2 regions of the Mesobacillus sp. QJM3NY_10 genome follow, and region 1 is predicted to be linked to the other one. Evidence: a T-box and tRNA genes for the amino acid it is inferred to sense, from the RefSeq annotation. Region 1 holds a T-box; the other holds one or more tRNA genes.
The links. The T-box of region 1 lies ahead of trpS (tryptophan--tRNA ligase). A T-box ahead of a tRNA ligase gene usually reads a tRNA of that ligase, here a tRNA-Trp.
Positions count from the first base shown of each region.

Region 2: it has a tRNA-Trp gene. The T-box ahead of trpS (tryptophan--tRNA ligase) is inferred to sense a tRNA for this amino acid. The anticodon was not compared.

Region 1 covers NZ_CM149675.1:1,405,911-1,417,361, reverse strand. The annotation lists gene AC0VX7_RS07050 (DUF3899 domain-containing protein) at 120-485, shown strand; T-box leader at 548-776, shown strand; gene trpS (tryptophan--tRNA ligase) at 886-1,875, shown strand; gene AC0VX7_RS07040 (YjbA family protein) at 2,106-2,852, opposite strand; gene AC0VX7_RS07035 (YuzI family membrane protein) at 2,934-3,149, opposite strand; gene opp4C (oligopeptide ABC transporter permease) at 4,519-5,427, opposite strand; gene opp4B (oligopeptide ABC transporter permease) at 5,439-6,404, opposite strand; gene opp4A (oligopeptide ABC transporter substrate-binding protein) at 6,441-8,162, opposite strand; gene AC0VX7_RS07015 (ABC transporter ATP-binding protein) at 8,207-9,193, opposite strand; gene AC0VX7_RS07010 (ABC transporter ATP-binding protein) at 9,193-10,215, opposite strand; gene AC0VX7_RS07005 (DUF2268 domain-containing putative Zn-dependent protease) at 10,389-10,976, opposite strand; gene opp4C (oligopeptide ABC transporter permease) at 11,333-11,451, opposite strand, start outside.
Region 2 covers NZ_CM149675.1:1,135,112-1,146,562, reverse strand. The annotation lists gene AC0VX7_RS05785 (C39 family peptidase) at 114-866, shown strand; gene yhbH (sporulation protein YhbH) at 933-2,102, opposite strand; gene AC0VX7_RS05775 (hypothetical protein) at 2,467-2,649, opposite strand; gene AC0VX7_RS05770 (PrkA family serine protein kinase) at 2,733-4,628, opposite strand; gene nfsA (oxygen-insensitive NADPH nitroreductase) at 4,966-5,715, opposite strand; gene trmL (tRNA (uridine(34)/cytosine(34)/5-carboxymethylaminomethyluridine(34)-2'-O)-methyltransferase TrmL) at 5,827-6,306, opposite strand; gene AC0VX7_RS05755 (amidase domain-containing protein) at 6,397-7,290, opposite strand; gene queG (tRNA epoxyqueuosine(34) reductase QueG) at 7,572-8,729, opposite strand; gene AC0VX7_RS05745 (B3/B4 domain-containing protein) at 8,838-9,506, shown strand; tRNA gene AC0VX7_RS05740 (tRNA-Gly) at 9,620-9,693, opposite strand; tRNA gene AC0VX7_RS05735 (tRNA-Leu) at 9,746-9,830, opposite strand; tRNA gene AC0VX7_RS05730 (tRNA-Cys) at 9,872-9,946, opposite strand; tRNA gene AC0VX7_RS05725 (tRNA-Gly) at 9,956-10,030, opposite strand; tRNA gene AC0VX7_RS05720 (tRNA-Gln) at 10,037-10,111, opposite strand; tRNA gene AC0VX7_RS05715 (tRNA-His) at 10,151-10,226, opposite strand; tRNA gene AC0VX7_RS05710 (tRNA-Trp) at 10,238-10,311, opposite strand; tRNA gene AC0VX7_RS05705 (tRNA-Tyr) at 10,320-10,404, opposite strand; tRNA gene AC0VX7_RS05700 (tRNA-Phe) at 10,476-10,551, opposite strand; tRNA gene AC0VX7_RS05695 (tRNA-Asp) at 10,696-10,771, opposite strand; tRNA gene AC0VX7_RS05690 (tRNA-Met) at 10,814-10,887, opposite strand; tRNA gene AC0VX7_RS05685 (tRNA-Val) at 11,069-11,144, opposite strand; tRNA gene AC0VX7_RS05680 (tRNA-Glu) at 11,206-11,280, opposite strand; tRNA gene AC0VX7_RS05675 (tRNA-Ser) at 11,296-11,387, opposite strand; tRNA gene AC0VX7_RS05670 (tRNA-Asn) at 11,392-11,451, opposite strand, start outside.

The DNA.
Region 1 (11,451 bases):
TCTTATAAGCCTTTTGCGGGCATAATCATGGTGTTACTTATTGTAATATTTGATTTTTTTTGAAGGATTATTCTCAAAATTACTTTTATGAAATAACAATATAAGGGAGATTTAGAAAAATGCGTAATAGATTTGGGAAAATTTTTTATGGTTTTTTGATTTCACAGCTATTGATTTTTATCCTCTCACTTGTCTATCAACAGAGCATTAGCTTGCTTAGTTACATAAATATCTCTTTTTACATCGCTAGTACCCTGCTGTTTACTTCTCTTATAGTCTTTACGGTTAACTCAGGTTTTTTTGACGCCATTTCTTATTCTTTTCGTATTGTTTTTGCTGGCAAAGAAGAGGGAGAGAAGAAAAAGTCTTTACATGAGATGACGCCTTTATCCGAACTTGTCAACCTCAATGCCAACCCTCTATTAATGGTCGGGCTGTTAGATTTTATGTTGATGCTTGCCGCATTGTCCGTTTATTATCTGTAATAATCCTTCTGGTACTCTTGCTTATCATGGTTGATTTGATTATAATCATTTTTAATAAAAGGTTAAAAGCAATGATGAAGAGTAGTACATTTGTTCAAGGCTTTTCAGAGAGTTTGTGGTTGGTGAAAACAAACAGCCTGGCAATTGGAATGGACTTTTGAGCTTCTGGTTTGAACTTAAGTAGATCCAGGCGTATTCCTGCGTTAAAGGAATCCATGCTTCACTGAGGCATGGGCAGAGTGACTCATTCGTGAGTAATTAGGGTGGCAACACGGACCATTCGTCCCTAGAAATTAGGCGAATGGTCTTTTTTGTGTTCTTTTTTCTTCTGTTTTTTACGTTTAGCCAAACAATTCAGACAGAAAGAGAACAAGATATATACTTATAGGAGGAATTTTTAATGGAGACTATTTTTTCTGGCATCCAGCCGAGCGGAACAATCACACTTGGTAACTATATCGGCGCAATGAAACAATTCACAGAACTGCAGGAAGAATATAATTGTTACTTCTGTATCGTTGACCAGCATGCGATAACTGTCCCGCAGGATCGTTTGCAGCTTCGCAAAAATATCAAAAGCCTTGCAGCATTGTACATCGCTTCAGGAATTGACCCTGAAAAAGTAACATTATTCATCCAATCGGAAGTTCCGGCACATGCACAGGCTGGATGGATGATGCAATGCGTAGCCTATATAGGTGAGCTTGAAAGGATGACCCAATTCAAGGATAAATCCACTGGGAAAGAAGCAGTTTCAGCTGGTCTGTTAACGTATCCCCCGCTAATGGCAGCCGACATCCTTCTATATAATACGAATCTCGTGCCAGTCGGCGAAGACCAGAAACAGCACCTAGAGTTAACAAGGGATTTAGCTGAACGATTCAACAAGAAATACAATGACATTTTTACGATTCCAGATGTTCGCATCGCTAAAGTCGGAGCAAGAGTCATGTCCTTACAGGATCCATTGAAGAAAATGAGCAAATCAGATCCTAACAACAAGGCTTTCATCTCGATGCTCGACGACCCTAAGCAAATTGAAAAGAAAATCAAGAGTGCTGTAACTGACTCAGAGGGTATCGTAAAATATGACAAAGAGAACAAGCCTGGCATCTCCAATCTCTTGTCCATCTATTCTATCTTGACCGGCAAAGCAATTGCTGATATTGAAAAGGATTATGAAGGTAAAGGGTACGGAGACTTTAAGGGAGACCTTGCGAAGGTAGTTGTCGATGTCATTGAACCAATCCAGAAAAAATATTACGAGCTAATCGATTCACCAGAGTTGGATGAAATTCTTGACCGTGGTGCTGAAAAAGCAAACTTTGTCGCAAACAAAATGCTAAAGAAAATGGAGAATGCGATGGGTCTTGGGCGCAAGCGCAAGTAAGAACAAAAAGCGCAAGCGCCTCGTTCAGCCCCGACAAGCGCTGGAGGGCAGCCCAATGAAGTCGTTCTTTGACTTCAATGGGCTGATCGAAGCGACTCGAGGGGCTAGGCGCTGGAGCTGGATTAAGAAAACTACTTGCAGTTATCCACACCTAAATAATTTCAAAATTTCCTTCACAATAATAAAAACGGAGCTGATAATGTGTCAGCTCCGTTTTTTCGTAAGAGTTATCAATTTACTTTAGGGCCGTGCTCCATTTCCCAAAGTTTTTCGAAAAAGGATTGTCCTTTAATGATGTTTTCGCAAAACTTCTCGTGTTTATGTGACCAACCAAACTTTGTCTCTTCATATAACCGTTCCCATACCTCTTCAAATCCAAGCCGTTGAATCTCTTCATATAATTCAGGTTTCCATTCAGTGAACCAGTAACGGACTTCAGCCACATTTTTTGAGGAACTCAACTGGTCCATGGCCATGAACAATAATTGCTTCAATTGCCTCTCTTTACGCGTCAGCCCTCTCATTAAATCCGGAGCAGGCGATAAAATATGGAAGTCCTTTAAGGCACTTTGATCATTGAACCCATATTGGATCGTATCCTGATTTTCAATCATTTCGTACACGAGTTGCTCCTGGCGCGGGATAAGCCGGCTCTTTCGGATTGGGATATTATAGCCGATGGTGTCAACAGCCAGTATGCCAGTTCCATCGGAAACAACGAAACAATAATCAAGCTGTGTACGTTCATGGTTTTTCCTCAAATATGCCTTACGGTAAATGTCATCCAGAAGCTGTTGAGGCAACTCTGATAAATCATTCTCAATGTAATTAAATAACAGATGGTCAATTTTAAGGAGCGGCACCTGGTCAAGCAGCTCAACTCCATCGTCCTTCCGCCATTCGTGGAAATGGCAGACATTATAGCCGTTCTCTTCCCCTTCGAACCAGTTTACCCAGACATCATGAAGATACAACATGATTTATAACCCCTCACTTCAAGAAACTGTTTGTCCATCAGTATGGGCATCACTAAGTAAAAATATTCCTTAAAAGGAAGATCAATTTATATCATTATTATGAGGCCAATAAATGCTTAACCAAATGATGCCGATTCCAGCCGGCAGCATGTAGCACTCTACTCTGCGCGATACAAAAGCTAAATACTCATCCAAACCGTGTCCAGCAACAATCAAATTCAAATAAGCGATTGAGCTGACCCCCCCTGATACAGCCAGTCCAAAACCAAACATTAAAACAAACAATCTAAAGATCATTAGATTGACTCTCTTCATACCAGAAATTCATATCACACACTTCCCTCACCCCGGCCTGTCCATTTTTATCATATATATGAAGGAAGTTGGCGGGAAAGTACTGAAAGCTGATTTAAATGTACCTGAAGAAAAGGGCTTATTTATTGATAAATACAGCAGCGACTTATAGGAAAGATTCCGATTATGTATTACGTTAAAACTAACCATACACTTTTGGCCTAACGGAGGCTTCTTAGGACATTTCATGCGGTTCCAACCACTGTTTTGGTCAAACCTGGGGTGACTTCGGACATTTTCCAGCGGTCCCAACCGCTGTTTTGGTCAAACCTGGGGCCACTTCGGACATTTTCTAGCGGTCCCAACCACTGTTTTGGTCAAACCTAGGGGCACTTCGCACATTTCATGCGGTTCCAATCACTGTTTTGGTCAAACCTGGGGTGACTTCGCACATTTAATGCGGTTCCAACCGCTGTTTTGGCCGAACATGGGGACACTTCGGACATTTCCTTCGGTTCCAATCACTGTTTCGGTCGAATCTGGGGGCACTTCGGACATTTCATGCGGTTCCAACCACTGTTTTGGTCGAACCTGGGGTGACTTCGGACATTTTCTGCAGTTACAGTGGTTGTTTTGGCCGAACATGGAGTAACTTCGAACATTTCCGGGGTTCCGGCTCGCTGTTTTGTCCGAACCTTGGACTACTTCGGACATTTCATGCGGTTCCAATCACTGTTTCGGTCGAATCTGGGGGCACTTCGGACATTTCATGCGGTTCTAATCGCTGTTTTGGTCGAACCTGGGACCACTTCGGACATTTCATGCAGTTCCAATCGCTGATTTGGTCAAACCTGGGGTGACTTCGGACATTTCATGCGGTTCCAACCGCTGTTTTGGTCAAACATAGGGGCACTTCGGACATTTTCTGCAGTTACAGTGGTTGTTTTGGCGAACATGGAGTAACTTCGCACATTTCCGGGGTTCCGGCTCGCTGTTTTGTCCGAACCTAGGACTACTTCGGACATTTCCTTCAGTTCCAACCGCTGTTTTGGTCAAACCTGAGGCCACTTCACACATTTCATGCGGTTCCAATCGCTGTTTTGGTCGAACCCGGGGTGACTTCGGACATTTCCAGCGATCCCAGTAGTTGTTTTGTCCGAACCTTGGACTACTTCGGACATTTCCTTCGGTTCCAATCACTGTTTTGGTCGAACCTAGGGGCACTTCGCACATTTCATGCAGTTCCAATCGTTGTATTGGCAGAACCTAATGCTGCTTCGAACATTAGCAACAGGTCCTAATCCCCCTATTACCTCACCCCTCTACTAGAAAATAGACAAAATAAAAAATCTACCTTTGTATGGTAGATTTTTTAACGGCGTGATCTTGGATTCAATGCATCTTTTAGGCCTTCACCTACGAAGTTGATGGACAAGATCGTGAGTGTGATGGCAAGTGCTGGTGGAATCCAGATCCACGGCTTTCCTTGTAATACGTCTGGTTCATTCGCGAATGCTAGCATATTACCCCAAGATGGAATCTCGGAAGGTACACCGAATCCTAAGAAGCTTAGTCCTGTTTCTGCGACAATCATGGAAGCGAACAGGATTGTTGCCTGTACAATGATTGTTGAAAGGACGTTCGGCAGTAAATGCTTTGTGATTACTTTGAATGGTGAGCATCCGATTGAGATGGAAGCTAGAATGTATTCATTTTCCTTCTCTGCTAAAATCTTGCTTCGGACAATCCTTGCTACCCCGCCCCAGCTCAGCAAGCTGATAACCATGATTAGGATAACTAAACCATTGACTTTACCATGGAAGATTGTAGCCAATACGATAACAAATACCAGGAATGGAAAGTTCAAGACGAAGTCAGTGAAACGCATAAGCATGCTGTCAACGATTCCGCCGAAGTATCCTGCGATCGATCCTACAATTGTTCCAAAAATGATTACGAATAATGTACAGCTAATTCCGACTAAGAGTGATACCCTTCCGCCGTATAACAATCTGGTAAAAACGTCACGCCCGTTTTTGTCCGTTCCCAGCCAGTTCTCTGCAGACGGCTTTAAGGACATTGAGCCAATGTTGATTCTTGTAATATCAGTTGTTGTAATGTATGGAGCCAGGAAAGAGACAATCATTACGAATAACAAGAAGATCAAGCTTGTCATCGCCAACTTGTTCTTCACAAATTTTCTTCTAGCGATGGCCCAAGGAGACATGCCTTTTTCCGGCTTCAGGTTTATCTGTGTATTATTTTCTGTAGAAACTTCCATAGCCATCCTCCTTAATCAAGCCTGATCCTTGGATCAACAATTCCGTATAGTATATCTGCAACAAGGTTACCAAACAATGTCAAGAACGAGAACATCATTGTCAAGGTCATTAAGACTGGATAGTCCCTCTGACTGACAGAGTTCAAGAATAATTGACCGATTCCCGGATAAGTGAAAATCGTTTCTGTGATGATTGCTCCACCGACTAACGCTACGATATCAAATCCAAGGAATGTAATCAGCGGGATAATGGAATTGCGCAAAATATGCTGATTGTAAATTTTCTTTTCAGGTGTTCCTTTTGCTCGTGCCGTTCTTACAAAATCCTTACGGCTGTTTTCTATAATGTCATTACGCAGGAATTGCGTATAGCTTGCAGTACTCAATAAACCTAAAACAAGTGCTGGTAAGAAAACATGATGAATTCTGCTTAACCAATATGCCGATGTACCTTCTGTTGTGGAAATATCCACAGAACCGTTGGAAGGGAACCAGCCTAATGTGAATGAGAAGAAATAGATTGCGAACACCCCTGCAACAAATGAAGGCAGTGCCAAGCCAATATAGTTCGCGGTACCTATGACATTATCACCAAGTGTATATGGCTTCCTTCCGGCATAAATACCCATGATAAATGCTAGAATGTAAGTGATTAAAATACTTGAAAAACCCAGGAAAATTGTATTCGGTAAACGTTCTGAGATAATTTCACTTGCCGGGATCTTATAACGGGTTGACTTCCCGAAATCTCCCTGCATAAAGTTTGTGATCCAAGTAAAATATTGAATATGGACAGGGTCATTGTAACCAAGCTTCTCGCGCATCTCTTCTATGTATGCCGGATCCGTGTTGTTCGGATCGATTTCCCCACTAAGTGAGTCCCCTGGCATAAGTTTCGCCAGGGAAAACACTACAATGGAGATAAGGAAAAGCATAGGAATCATGCCGAGTATGCGACGTAAACTGTATTTAAGCATATGCATTCTCCTTAACTGATAGGTGGGTTTAAAGGATTATTGCTTAATCCACCATTCATGAGGTGAGTTAGAACCAGAAACATCGAACTTAACGCCTTGAACGCGCTTAGAAACAGCCATTACTTCTTCTAGCTCAAGGATTGGAAGTGATGGTACTTCTTCGTTGAAAATCTTCTGCCAGTCAGCATAAAGCTGTGCACGCTTTTCAGTGTCAGTTCCAACTACTTCTAGGTCAACAGCATCTTCAAGAAGCTTTTGAGCATCTTCATTTACCCAACGAGGGTAGTTCCAAACAGATTCAATACCCCAAAGTGGTAGTGGATCTGGATCTGCTCCAGTTCCCCATCCGCCATAGAATACTTCTAGAGCTGGATCGTCTTTTTCAAGTTGATCATAGTAAAGGTTAACGTCAGTCATTTGAAGCTCAGATTTCAAGCCAACTTCTTCCCAGTACTGCGTCATAGCTTTAGCACGTGCTTCGAAAGTCGGGTTACCAGTAGCATAGTGAGAGAACTTTACTGTGAACTTTTCACCTTTAGGGTCTTCACGGAATCCGTCTCCATCTTTATCTACGTAACCAGCTTTATCAAGGATTTCTTTCGCTTTTTCTGGGTTGTATTCGTATTGTACAGGCATATCTTTGTTATCTGCAGCAATCCAGTGTGCAGATGGGATCGGACGGTTAAGTGGCTGACCTAGTCCGCTGAAGAAAGCTTTAACCCACTCTTCGCGGTTGATTGCGAAAAGCATAGCCTGACGCAATTCCTTGCTTGCGTACTTGTCTTTATCCATTACGTTTTTCTTGCCATCGTATTTACCAAGCTTGAAGCCAATATAGTAGTAAGATAAGCCAGGGAATTTTACTACTTCTACGTTATCTAGAGCTTCGATTTCTGGAAGAACTGTTGGGTGGAATGGAGTCATGTCAAGAGATCCATTCTTAAGTTCTCCAGTTGTTAGAGAAGAATCGATAACTTTAACAACGATTTTTTCTAGGTGTGGCGCACCTTTCCAGTAGTCTTCGTTACGAGTAAGCTCTACTGATTCACCAGGGATAACTTTTGTTACTTTGAATGGACCAGTTCCTACAGGCTTAGAACGAACCTGCTCAGAAGCAGCCATGTCTTTAGGGTCGATTCCTTCGAATTCCTTGCGAGAAAGAGGGTAAGCCCAGACGTTCTCAAGGTTGTTTACACGAGCTTTGTCAAAAGTGATTTTTAAAGTATAGTCATCAACTACTTCAAGACCAGCAATCTTGTCAGCCTTTCCTTCGTTGAAGTCCTTAGCACCTTCGATTGTGTTTACGTTAGACCAGCGCTGGTGTTCTCCACCAAGAGTAGCGATTGTTTCGATTGCGAATACCCAGTCATTAACTGTTAGTTCTTCGCCATTGTGCCATTTTACGCCTTTTTCAAATGTGAATGTGAAAACCTTGTTGTCATCAGTAGTCCAGCTAGCGATGTTTGGTTCTGCTTTTAGGTTTTCATCATAGTCGATCAATGCATCGTCGAAGAATGCGATGATATCATCGTCTCCATCAGCATCGTAGAAGTTCCAGTTCAAAAGGCCTTTGAATTCAGAACTTAAAGCGTAAGTCAATGTACCGCCGTCTTGCGGTCCTGTTTCTTCTGCTGCGTTGTCCTTGTCGTCTTCTTTTGGATCAGTTGTCGTCTTTTTTGTGTCTCCTCCGCTGCACGCAGCAAGGAATGTTGATAAAACCAATACTAGCATAGCTAGCCAAAGCAATGGTTTCTTCATGGTTTTCCCCCCAGTTTCTTATATTTTTTGTAAAAATTATTGCCCTAGTAAAGGTGGCAAGCAACTCGGTGTCCTGGCTTCACCTCCTTTAAAGCTGGCTTCACTTGAGAACACTCTGCCATCGCAGCTGGGCAGCGCGGATGGAATGGACATCCTGTCGGAGGATTCAATGGACTTGGAACATCTCCTTCAAGTACAATCCTTTCCTTCTTCCTGCGTGGATCCGGCATTGGAATGGCTGAGATTAAAGCCTGTGTATATGGGTGGAGCGGCTCAGCATACATGCTGTTGCGATCAGCAATTTCTACCATATTGCCGAGATACATTACGCCGATCCGGTCACTCATATGCTTAACGACACTAAGGTCATGAGCGATAAATAAGAAAGTCAGGTCAAATTCCTTCTGAAGCTCCTTCAAAAGATTGAGAACCTGGGACTGCACGGATACGTCCAATGCTGATACCGGCTCATCTGCGATGATTAGCTTCGGTCGGAGCGCCAACGCCCTTGCAATGCCGATCCTCTGTCTTTGCCCGCCTGAAAATTCATGGGCGTATTTATAGTAAGCATCTTCAGGAAGACCAACTTTTGTTAATAAATCCATTACTTCATCTTTAAGGTCCTTCAGACTCGCATTCTTGAAGTTCCTGATAGGTTCTGAAACAATGTCCCCAACCATTTGCATCGGGTTAAGTGAAGCATAAGGATCCTGGAAGACCATCTGGATATCCTGGCGGATCGCCTGGAGCGTCTTGCCTCTTAGTTTAGTGATATCCTTGCCTTCAAAGATAATTTCACCATCTGTTGCATTCAGCAGGCGGATGATTGTCCTACCTGTTGTAGATTTACCGCAGCCTGATTCTCCTACAAGTCCCAATGTCTCACCCTTTTTAATTTCGAATGATACATCATCAACAGCCTTAACATTGCCGACTGTACGGCGGAAAAAGCCACCTTTTACAGGATAGTAGGTTTTCAGATTCCTAATTTCCAGCAAATTCTCTTTTTCTACTAAAGTTGTATTGCTCATTATGCCTTAACCCCTTCTTTTGGCATACTTGCTTCATATAGAATGCACGCCACTTCATGCCCTTGCTCGACTTCTCCAAGCTGTGGAGTGATACTTGTACACTCTGGCATTGCTTTCGGACAGCGGTTTGCGAATCGGCAACCAGTTGCCGGCATATTCTTAAGTGACGGGACAATTCCCTTGATCGAGCTTAATTCTTCTTTTTCCTCGTCCATTTTCGGAATGGCACCCATCATGAGTTCTGTATAAGGATGCTTAGGATTATAGAAAAGTGTATCGACATCAGCTCGTTCAACGATGCGGCCTGCGTACATTACGATGACTTCATCACACATCTCAGCAACAACGCCAAGGTCATGCGTAATCATGATAACTGACATATCATTTACTTCCTGTATACTCTTTAGCAAGTCGAGTATTTGGGCTTGTACTGTCACATCCAGCGCGGTAGTAGGCTCATCAGCGATCAACAATTTAGGCTGGTTAGCGATTGCCATCGCAATCATGACCCTTTGTCTCATGCCGCCTGAAAGTTGGTGTGGATATTCATCCACGATTTTTTCAGGTCGTGATATACCAACGCTCTTCAGCAGAGCAACACTTTTTTGTCTAGCTTCTGCTTTGGAGATTTTCGTATGGTTGAACAATACTTCCTGCAGCTGGAATCCGATTGTGAAAACCGGGTTCATTGATGTCATCGGTTCCTGGAAGATCATTGAGATTTCGCGTCCGCGGATTTTGTTCATTTCTTTCTCGGACATTTTTTCAAGGTGGACGCCTTCGAAAATGATTTCTCCACCTCTGATTTTGCCAACCCCTTTTGGAAGGAGCTGCATGACTGAAAGGCTCATTACCGATTTCCCGCACCCTGATTCGCCAACAACCCCGACAATCTGCCTTGGTTTGACAGCAAAACTGACCTTGTCTACAGCATTATAAAATTCACCATCGATATCAAAAGCTGTTTCAAGGTTCTTGACTTCTAGCAAAGGTGCATCTTTATGTATTGAATAGTTGCTCATTGGGACACCTTCTCACATTTAAATAATAAAATATTCTGCAAATTCGATATATTTTAATAAAATGTTATTACAGATTTATTACATTTGCAATACTTTTTTTTCAATTGGGAAATTTATTATTTTTTAGAAATAACAAAAAACCCGGTATGACAGGGTTTTTTTAGTTTTTATATTTATTGAAATTTTATTAACTTTGTAAATTCAATGGAAGGGATCTTAAACGATGCTTTTTCAGTAAAATATCCATGTTGTTTATATTGTTTTACAATTTCATAGCCAATTGCATAGCCGAGAAGCGCAGGACGGCCCCCTAATCCAAACAAAATTTCATCATGCTGACGATCTTCCCTCTGGATTAAGAGCTTCTCTTCAAGCTCTTTTTCCCAAAACTCAGCCAAAACTTTTGTCGAATATCGCCTGCTCCATTCTCCCGTATATTTTTCACCGCAATTTTCAGCGACTGCATGCTCGGCAAGACCTTCTAGAATAATAGAGTCAAGGAGGGTATACTCCGCAGGGTTTTTCTTTTGTGCCTGCATTCTGCATACATGGTGGTATTCGTGGACAAACAATGCTTCCAACTCTTTCTCATCCTTTATCGGAGTCAAGAAGAGAAACATTTTATCAATAAAAGATAGTCCGGATTTTCCTTTCCCTTCCCTCATTAACTTTGAATTCGATTGATCCAGGGGAAAGATGAAGATTGGGATATCTGGGCCTTTCCATTTTCTTTTATACTTGTTGAAAATTTTTTCTGTCACTGACCAAAGCTTTCCTGCCTCCAGCTCTTCCAGTGTCTTCCTAGTTCTGCGGTCCGGCTTGTACATGCCGAAGTTCTTTAAATAGCTGTATATTTTTTTGGAATCAACTTCACCTTCAAAATAATCAACCAGCTTTTCACATATCCGTTGTGGACTGGTGAATTCTGTTCCTAACCATGTATCAGTCCTGACTACCCCATCGCTCTCCCTCCGAAGAAATCAATTTTTACAGCTATTCTATGAAAATAGCGGCCAATAGTTCTGGGATGCCTTGAAAAATTTTCCCAACATAAAAAAAAGCCAGGTTTCCCTGACTCATTTTTTAGCATGATTTAATCCTTGAAGAATTAAGACTGTTACTCATTTATCTTCGGGTCAAGTGCATCCCTGAGTCCATCGCCGACAAAGTTAAAACAAATGACGGTCAGCAAAATCATTAATCCTGGTGCCAACGGGTACCACCAAGATTTTAATA
Region 2 (11,451 bases), 270 kb from region 1:
TGTCGAATTTTGATTAAAATTGGTAGAGATACTCACTTGAAGGAGAAATGTTAGGAGAAGATATTTTGGATAAAAAGTTAATTATAAGATCACTGTCAATTGGAGGCATTTTCTTGGCCACTTACCTGGGGGCGGAGAACTTACGATCAGTTGAAAATCCAACTGCAGAAACACAAGCTTCAGTTGCACCCAAAATAACCCGAACAGAAGCTCATTCGGTAACTAAAAATATTGCTGATAAAGAAGTTCTCGAGGATTTCATCAGTACTGAAGAGAAAAAAATGATTGAAGGTGTCCCGCACATCAGTCAGCTTCCAGAATTACAACGCGGGTGTGAAGTAACTAGCTTAACTATGCTGTTGCAGTATGAAGGAATACAAGCCGACAAGATGACCTTGGCTAAGCAGATACATAAAATCCCCTTCCGCGACGCAAATTATGTTCGCAGCAACCCATATGATGGATTTGTAGGCGATATCTATACATTCAGCAAATCAGGATATGGCGTTTACCACGGTCCTGTAGCAAATCTTGCAGAGAATTATCTGCCCGGGAAAATCAAGGACATAACCGGAAATTCAATCGATGATGTATATCAACTGATCGACAACGGCTCACCAGTTTGGGTCATCACCAACTCCACTTTCGCGCCACTTCCCGAATCCGAGTTTACTATTTGGAAGACAAATACGGGAAACGTGAAGATCACTTATAGAGAACACAGTGTGCTGATTGTCGGCTATGACGAGGAATTTATTTACGTAAACGATCCTCTTGCCAGCAATGGCTATAAACCCGTTCCACGTTCACCTTTCGAAAAAGCCTGGGTACAGATGGGCAGCCAGGCGATTGGAATAGAAAAATAATAGATTGTTACTATAAGAGTTTTTATATAGAAAAATCGGCAGGAGTTATATCCTGCCGATTTTTGATTAAGCATACATCTTGTTTTCTTCATTTTTGAAAAAGCTTTTCATCGCGTGGAATACGTCAGCTTTCTGCTTGAGGATATAGTAACGGAAGTTTTCGTCTTTAATGTTTTTATACGCGGACATTAGGGTCGAGTGGCGGTTGTACTGATTGACTTCTCCATAGCCGAACATATTGGAGACCTTCATCAGCTCTTCTACTAACTTCACACAGCGGGCATTGTCGGAGGTCAGGTTATCACCATCTGAAAAATGGAATGGATAAATATTGAACTTGCTTGGATTGTACTTGTCATCAATAAGTTCTAATGCTTTTCGATAGGCGGATGAACAAATGGTACCTCCGCTTTCCCCTTTTGAGAAAAAGTCTTCCTCGGAAACTACCTTTGCTTCTGTATGGTGGGCGATAAATTCGATTTCAACGGTTTCATACTTGGAACGAAGGAAACGCGTCATCCAGAAGAAGAAGCTCCTCGCCATATATTTTTCCCACAGTCCCATACTTCCACTCGTATCCATCATCGCAAGCACAACAGCTTTTGAGTCCGGCTTCACGACTTCATTCCACGTCTTGAATTTAAGATCTTCCTTGTAAATAGGGTGGAATGATGGCTTACCGGTCATTGCATTCCGTTTATAAGCTGACATCATCGTCCGCTTCTTATCAATATTGCCCATCAATCCAGTCTTCCTGATATCGTTGAACTCAATATTTTCAACGAGATGCTCCTGTTCTTCCTTCTTCTTGAGATTTGGAAGCTCCAGCTCTTTAAATAACGCTTCTTCAATTTCCATCATCGATACTTCTGCTTCGTAATAATCTTCACCGGCCTGGTCTCCTGCGCCTTGCCCTTTTCCCGGGCCTTGCTGCTGGCCTGAGCCATCACGGGCGACGACATCTCCTACTTTACTGTCTCCATTCCCCTGGCCGACGTGTTTGTTCTTATCATAGTTATAACGGATTTTGTACTCATCCAGTGACCTTATCGGAATCTTGACGACATCCCTGCCGTTGGACATGATAATATTCTCTTCGGTGATCAAATCAGGCAGATTGCTCTTGATTGCTTCCTGCACCTTTTCCTGATGGCGCTGTTGGTCATCATGTCCTTTGCGGTGGAGGGACCAATCTTCCTGGGAAATCACAAACTGGTGACTGCTTTCATCGGTCATTTTCAACCCCTCCTTTGAAATTTTCATTTTGACGGTAACATAATACAACATACTTTCATACAATATCCCGATGGACTTTACCCTTGTGGGAATTGTAATTACTCTATCTTATGCAGGAAGACAAAATAATTTACAAATAATTTTGACAATTAACCTTTTCTCCTATGGATGGACAAGCCCATTTTATCTTGAACCCCCTTTGGGCATTATTGTCCCTTGTTCCAGAAGCTTAGGTGTAAGTTCTTTTACAAGACAGGTACGTTCGCCACCCAATTTGCTCCAGGTTTGGATTATTTTAAAGAAGCTCGAATTAACGATATGTTGTTATAATCTAAAAAAATAACCTCTGCGTTATCAGCAAAGGTTATTTCTTTTCATTCGCTTTATCAAATTGAATCGGATCTGGTACTTTATCGTAGTCCTCTTTCAACACTTCGCCAGTGCGTCGGTTCTCCATTTGCTTGCCGAGATTTTCGATTTCTTCTTCATTGCGGGCCATTGAACTATTTTTAGGAACATAGTCTTTTGGCAAATCCTTTTTAGTCATTCTTATCACCTCTTGCCTGTACTATTCCCGCTATCAGGATTTTATAAACTAAAGAGGACCTGCAATCCGCAGGTCCTTCCATTCTATCTATTTAGCAGGCTTCCGACATACCTCAGCAACTCATTGGCTGAGGTAGAGTTATAGCCATGCTCATCGATCAGTCTTGCGACTACATTATTAATTTTTCTCATCTGGGTCTCATCAGGAGTCTTTGATGAAGTCGTGATCTTGACGACATCCTTCAAGTCAGCAAATAGTTTTTTCTGGATCGCTTCACGCAGGCGGTCATGCGAATTATAATCAAACCTCTTGCCTTTTCGCGCATAGGCAGAAATCCTGATTAAAATCTCTTCACGGAACGCTTTCTTCGCATTTTCGGAAATGCCAATCTGCTCCTCAATGGAGCGCATCAACTTCTCATCCGGATTGATTTCCTCACCAGTCAGCTGATCACGCATCTTCGCCTTATTGCAATACGCCTCAACATTATCAAGGTAATTCTCCATAAGGGTTTTAGCTGATTCTTCATAAGAATACACGAATGCCTTTTGAACTTCTTTTTTCGCGATGTCATCGTATTCCTTGCGCGCAATAGAAATATAGTTCAGATATCGCTCCCTTGTCTCGGCCGTAATCGATGGATGCTGGTCAAGGCCTTCTTTGAGTGATCTCAGTACGTCTAATGCATTAATCGTTTTAACTTCCTTCCTGATGATTGTCGAAGAAATCCGGTTAATGACATAACGAGGGTCAATTCCGCTCATGCCTTCATCCTGATGTTCTTTTTTCAATTCTTCTACATCAGCTCTGTTATAGCCTTCGACACTTTCCCCATCATAGAGTCTCATCTTCTTGATCAGGTCAATATCACCCTTTTTTGGATCCTTCAGGCGGGTAAGAATCGTGAACATCGCAGCAACCCTCAGAGTATGAGGAGCGATATGGACATCGTTTACATCACTTTCCCTGATCATCTTGTCATAGATTTTCTCTTCATCGGACACTTTTAGGTTATACGGAATCGGCATCACGATAATACGTGAATGCAGGGCTTCGTTCTTTTTATTGGAAATAAACGAACGGTATTCCGTTTCATTCGTATGCGCAACAATCAATTCATCCGCACTGATCAATGCGAATCTTCCCGCTTTGAAATTACCTTCCTGCGTCAGGCTGAGCAAGTGCCAGAGGAATTTCTCATCACACTTCAGCATTTCCTGGAACTCCATCATCCCCCGGTTTGCTTTGTTCAGCTCGCCATCAAAACGGTATGCCCGCGGATCAGATTCAGATCCATATTCCGCGATGGTCGAGAAGTCAATGCTGCCTGTCAAATCCGCTATATCCTGAGATTTTGGATCGGATGGACTAAATGTTCCGATACCCGTCCGCTTATCCTCGGAGAAGAAGATTCGTTCCACGATGACATCTTCTATCCTGCCGCCATATTCCTGTTCAAGTCTCATCATATTAAGCGGCGACAGATTGCCTTCAATCCGGATGCCATATTCATCATAAAAATCTTTTCGCAAATGATGTGGAATCATGTGCAGCGGGTCTTCATGCATCGGGCAGCCCTTAATTGCAAAAACTGCTCCCCTGTCTGTATGAGAATAAGCCTCCAGCCCTCTTTTTAGCATCGTGACGAGAGTCGATTTACCTCCGCTCACTGGTCCCATCAACAAAAGGATACGCTTCCTGACATCCAGCCTTTTCGCAGCCGGGTGAAAATACTCCTCGACTAGCCTTTCCAATGCTTCTTCAAGACCAAACAACTGTGAATTAAAGAAGGAATAGCGTTTCTTGCCTTTATCGTTTTCAATCCCTGCGTCTTTGACCATATTATACACACGGGAATGTGCCGATTGAGCAACCCATGGCTGTTCCTTCACAATTTCAAGATACTCCCTGAACGTCCCTTCCCACTTCAGCTTCTCTTCATCCTGGCGATACAACTCAATTTTTTTTAAAATATCCATATGGACCTCCCCATCTAGCGTTATCAAGAGACGATTAATAAATTCTATGCAGCAAACAATTTGAACATGCGTAAACGTTCTGCCTGGATGATTGTCCTTTTTTACTTTCATCGGGAAAAAATAAGCCCATCCTTCACAGTAGCGAAATAATAGGATATAATAAATTCTATATGGACAAAACGAATAAAAGGGAGGCTTACATACATGAAACTAATTCTAATTATAGGCGTAACTATTGCTTTTCTAGCTGCTATTTTCACAGGTGGTTACGATGATAAGCCGGGGATCACGAAAAAATAAAAAGCTGCCTTTTGGCAGCTTTTTCACTTTTTCATAACTACTTTTTATTTAATTGCTGCTTCTCAATAAACTCCTTCATATACATCCTCGTTTTACGCTCAAGCATCTTGGCCATTTGCCCAGTCCATGAGTCCGCTCTTTTCCCGCCCGTTCTTTCCTGGTAATACTCAGATGTCGTTTTGTTATAATCTTGAAGCTGCTTTTCAAACAAGCTCTGGTCTTGTTGATACTCGTTTTCCATATAGATATGCTCTAGCGGAAGACGCGGCTTCAGATCCGTTTCCTGATCGGGATAGCCTACTGCCATGCCAAACAGAGGAATAACATAATCAGGTGTCTTCAATACTTCCTTTACCGCCTCGAGGTCATTCCGGATACCGCCAATATAGCAAATCCCGAGTCCCATCGATTCAGCAGCTATTGCCGCATTCTGGGCAGCTAACGCAGCATCAATTAATGCCACCATGAATTTTTCCGTACTTTCAATCGAATCTTTTACATCAGCATTTTCCAAACCACCAACTACCTTATGGCGATGGAGGTCCGCACAAAATACAAAGAAGTGGCCATTAGCCGCTACATAAGCCTGATTGCCCGCCAATTCAGCCAACTTGTCCTTTTTTTCCTGATCTGTTACCCCGATTATTGAATATGCCTGGATAAAGCTTGAAGTAGAAGCCGCCTGGGCACTTTTCACGATGGTTTCAACTTGTTCCCGATCCAGCGATTGATCCGTAAAACGCCTGATCGAACGATGTTGCAGTAGAGTTTCAATTACCTGGTTCATTCTATTAACAGCTCCTTCTTGATTATGTATTGCCTGGAAATGACACGATTCATTAAAAGTAAAAACCACCAGACACCTGTCCATGCCAAAAAGGAGACCTGAATAGGCCTCCTAGTATTTACGCAAATCCCGATAGTCCTGCTGTCTAAGTGCTTCATAAATTAAGATAGCAGCCGTGTTAGACAGGTTTAATGAACGGATATTCTCATTCATAGGCAGCCTCAGGCATGTCTCGATATTGTTTTCGATCACTTCTTTAGGAAGTCCGGTTGTCTCTCTGCCAAATATAAAGAAGAAATCCTTCTCGGTTGCACTATAATCAAAATCAGAATGCGCCTTTTTGCCAAATTTGGTCACGTAAAAGAATTCTCCGCCCTCGTTCTGTTGATAAAAGTCCTCAAGCGAATCATAATAATGAATTTTCACATGCTCCCAGTAATCCAAACCCGCCCTCTTCAACATCTTGTCATCCGTTGAAAACCCCAACGGCCTGATTAAGTGAAGCTCGGTATCTGTACCGGCGCATGTGCGCGCTATATTGCCAGTGTTTGCTGGAATGAGCGGCTGATATAATACAACATGCAATGCCATGACTTTCACCTCTAATAAAAACTAAAGCCATTATACCACTACACTGCTTCTCAGCAAAAGAAATGGCGCTGTATTCGTTTGGGTATGTCATTAAATATCATCATGATCATCCGTAATCGTTAAGAACTTGTATTTAATATTCGGGGTATAGGCGGTTGAATCTTCATATGCCCAATATCTCATCCTGCTGTTATACGTATGGGCATTGACCAGCGGCATTCCATCCGCGTCGTGTCCTGTAACAATCGTGGTATGGTCGAAACGTCCATCCCCCTCGAAATCATAGCAGATGACATCTCCTAGTTTCAGTTTATCAGCACTTTTCACTTCTCTTCCCCTCAAGCCCAACTTAGAACCTGGGATGTGCCAGCGCATCGCATTGGCGACCGACCAGCTGAAACTCCAATTATCATTCTGCATCCACCAGCCATTGCTTCGATTTGGATACCCGCGCATCGGCCCTCCGCCCTGATGAAGGCATTGCGAGATATAGTTGGTACAGTCGACCTCGAACTTTTTATATGCAGGATTGTAGTCATTCCACCATCTTTCCGCATACTGGACGGCCTTCAGCCTGTCATATTTGAATCCCTTCCTCTCCTGGTCTCCCTCCTCCTGTGCAATAGCAGGCATCGCTTCATGGCTGCCCTGGGATCCTTTGATTTCATTCATCTTTTCATCCTTTACCAGGACGCCCTTGTAAAATTCAGCCTCCCTCTTCTCCACTTCCTCCTCCATGTAAAATAATCCCCGTTGCTTAATCAAATACTGAAAATGAACCTCATATAAAACCTTGGCATTTTCCTTATCTTCAAACTTCTCTATTACTCTGCCATTTGCCTTTGCTTTTACAATTTCAGCAGACCTATTGGCAAAACTCTGCTTTTTCATCTCTATACTGGGACACTCGTGCAGTTGATTTCGCGGCATTGATACACATTGAAGGACACGTTGTTCCAGCAGTTCCTGCAGTTGTTCACGCATGTTCATCTCTCCCTTCACCTTTCATATTTATGAAGCGTTCCAGGATTTCACGCATAAAAAAAGGCTGTTTTGGTCAAGATTGTTGTTAAAATCCTAAAGCCGATTTTAACGTAAAACTTAGCCATTTTTTGTTCGGTATTAAGTTGGCATGCTCATTTCTCATATTAAGAGTCAAATTTGCGAAGAAACATAATACATTCATTCCTATTTTGTATTCAATAGCCACAAAGTTTGAGAAATGAGCCTAAAAAAAAGAATGGATTTGACTAAATCCATCCTTCTTACACTGTAATATTCGACTCTGAGTTGTCCTTAAAAAACTCCAGTCCCTTACTGATCTCCTTTAATACTTCCTCATCCTTCTCAACAGCAGAGGCATGTTTCAGTGCGTCCAACGCTTCACTACCGCCAATTTTACCAAGCGCCCATGCTGCCGTCCCCCTGAGTACAGGTCTTGGGTCATCCTGCATTACCTTGATCAACTCAGGTATTGCTGTATCATCCTTATAATGCGCAAGGGCAATGACCGCATTGCGCTGAATAGGCTTCTTTCCTCTCCACGAACCGGAGACATGTCCGTACTTTTCTTTGAAATCACGGTTGCTTATGGTTAGTAAAGGTTTTAGGAGCGGCTTCGCAATTTCAGGGTCTGGCTCCATTTCTTCATGGAAATGAAAATCCTTCCCTTTGTTCTCGGGACAAACGGTCTGGCAAGTATCACAGCCATATAAGCGATTACCCAATTTTTCGCGGAATTCATCAGCCAAAAAACCCTTCGTTTGTGTTACGAAGGCAATGCACTTTTGTGCGTCAAGCTGCCCGCCCTGTACAAGTGCCCCAGTAGGACAAACTTCCACACACTTATTGCAGGTGCCACAGCGATCCTCCATAGGCGTATCGGGGGCAAACGGTATATTCGTAATCATTTCACCTAAATAAACGTAGGATCCATACTCTGGAGTGATAATGGAGCAGTTTTTTCCGCTCCAGCCTATCCCTGCCCGCTCGGCAACAGCCCTGTCAACAAGTTCGCCCGTATCGACCATCGATTTGAACATTGAGCCAGGTACCTTCGAAGCAATATAATCCTCCAATTTTTTCAGCCTGTCCCTGAGCACCATGTGGTAATCAGTCCCCCATGATGCACGGCAGAAGATTCCCCGACGTTCTCCCTTCTTGCTGACAACTTTCGTCTTCATCTTTGAAGGATAAGCAAGTGCAATCGAAATGATCGATTTAGGACCGTCAAAAATAAGGCTAGGCTCCGTTCTCTTCTCAATATCCTTTTCCTCGAACCCGGATTGATATTGTAGTTCCTGCTGCCTGTATAACCTGACCTTCATTTCTTCAAAAGTTGAAGGAGCTGCAAAACCAATTTTATCAATCCCGATTGTTTTGCTGTATTCAATAATATCCTGCTTCAAACTTACTGTATCCATTTGCAGATTCCTCCTCTCCATTTTGATATTTATATTGAAATCCCATAAATTTAAATGCAAATTACTTTTATGATAAACTATTTTAAAGCAGATTTGGAGGTGGAATCAATGGAAATTCAAGTTTCAAGGTTGATAGGTGATCTCATTCCCGGATTCACAGTCGGGATTATCGAATATAAAGACATACAGGTTGGCGAGTCTCCGCAAATGTTAAAGGGCAGACTTCAGCTTTTCCAGGAATCAATTTACTTCGACCTTCTGGAAAAAAACGTAACCGAGCTTGAAGGCATCAAAGAGTGGCGAGGAATATTTAAAACAACAGGGAAGGATCCAAACCGATATAGACATTCGGCCGAAGCCCTCTACCGCAGGATCGCAAAGCAGAATTATCTTCAATCCATACATAGTGCGATAGATTTAAATAACTTCTTCTCACTTGAATATCAAATTCCAATAGGAATTTATGACAGTGATAAGCTTGTAGGGAATGTATCGATTAACATCGGAGAAGAAAGCGAAGAATACAAAGGTCTAAATGGAAGAACCAATAACCTTGCCAACCTAATAACCTCTGCAGATGAACAAGGACCATTCGGCAGCCCATTTGTCGATTCAGAAAGATCGGCCGTAACAGCATCGACGACAAATGCCCTGCAGATTGTATATTTAAGACCCTCAACTCCACCAGAGAGCATGCAAAAAATGACACAATCACTAATGAATATGTTTACCCAAATCCATGGAGGGACTGGCACTTATAGAATGATCGGATGCTGATGCATCCTTTTTCTTTTGCCTTCATATCGTTTAGCTTATCTATCTACTATAAAAACAAAAAAATGCAGCATATCGTTTTCTGGAAACGACATGCTGCATTAGTTACGTATGTATGGAGCGGGTGAAGGGAATCGAACCCTCATCATCAGCTTGGAAGGCTGAGGTTTTACCACTAAACTACACCCGCATACATATCTCTATGAAATAAAGAAAACAGGAAATCCTGTTTATAATAAAAATGGTACCGGTGGTCGGGGTCGAACCGACACTCCAGAAGGAACACGATTTTGAGTCGTGCGCGTCTGCCAATTCCGCCACACCGGCATATTAAGATGTCTTGCTTTTTGCTACCACTAATGTTTTAGTGGAGGCGGCAACCGGATTTGAACCGGTGAATAAAGGTTTTGCAGACCTTTGCCTTACCACTTGGCTATGCCGCCATATATTTTTGGAGCGGAAGACGGGATTCGAACCCGCGACCCCAACCTTGGCAAGGTTGTATTCTACCACTGAACTACTTCCGCAAAAAATGGCTGGGCTAGCTGGATTCGAACCAACGCATGTCGCAGTCAAAGTGCGATGCCTTACCGCTTGGCTATAGCCCAATATATTGTATTCCATTAGTATTGAAAATGTGATTATAATGGGGCGACTGATGGGAATCGAACCCACGAATGCCTGAACCACAATCAGGTGCGTTAACCACTTCGCCACAATCGCCATTATAAAATTGGCAGGGGTAGTAGGAATCGAACCCACACCAAAGGTTTTGGAGACCTTCGTTCTACCTTTAAACTATACCCCTATATTAAGTGGTGGAGGGGGACGGATTCGAACCGCCGAACCCTGAGGGAGCGGATTTACAGTCCGCCGCGTTTAGCCACTTCGCTACCCCTCCACTATAACATTTTTTCTGGTGTTGAAAAACCCATTTTAGCAAATTCCCTGGATAACCAGGTATTGTATAAATGGTGGCTCAGGACGGAATCGAACCGCCGACACAAGGATTTTCAGTCCTTTGCTCTACCGACTGAGCTACTGAGCCACTATAATATTGTTGCCTAAACCTTGACTTGTTTAAGTCCTTTGCTCGAATGACCTTCGGTCTTTCTCGCAGATTGCCGCAGAAGCTTATTCAGGAAGTGAGCAATCTGCTCTACCAACTGAGCTACTGAGCCACTAATTAAAATGGCGGTCCCGACCGGGATCGAACCGGCGATCTCCTGCGTGACAGGCAGGCATGTTAACCGCTACACCACGGGACCAAAGTTTTTTCAAGTGAAGTACTTGAAAAGAACTTTTATTAATTGCGGGGGCAGGATTTGAACCTGCGACCTTCGGGTTATGAGCCCGACGAGCTACCGGACTGCTCCACCCCGCGACGGTAATAATAATATTGTTTTGCGCATGCTCTTTGAGAGCAATGACTGTCCCGATCTCAGGAAGCTTATCCAAGCTGCTGCTCGATCGGTACAACTCGCAGTTCATTCAGTGAAGTAACGCTCGTTGCTCCACCCCGCGACAATAATATGAAGATTATTTTCGCTAGCGCGAAAAAATCTTGGTGGAGGATGACGGGATCGAACCGCCGACCCTCTGCTTGTAAGGCAGATGCTCTCCCAGCTGAGCTAATCCTCCATTTGTAATCGCTAGCGTGATGATATTAAGGATGATTATTTTCGCTAGTGCGAAAAAATCTTGGTGACCCCTACGGGATTCGAACCCGTGTTACCGCCGTGAAAGGGCGGTGTCTTAACCGCTTGACCAAGGGGCCAGATATAAATTTCTATGGCGGAGAGCAAGGGATTCGAACCCTTGAGACAGCGTTGACCGTCTACACGATTTCCAATCGTGCTCCTTCGACCTCTCGGACAGCTCTCCAAATTGGCTCCGCAGGTAGGATTCGAACCTACGACCGCTCGGTTAACAGCCGAGTGCTCTACCA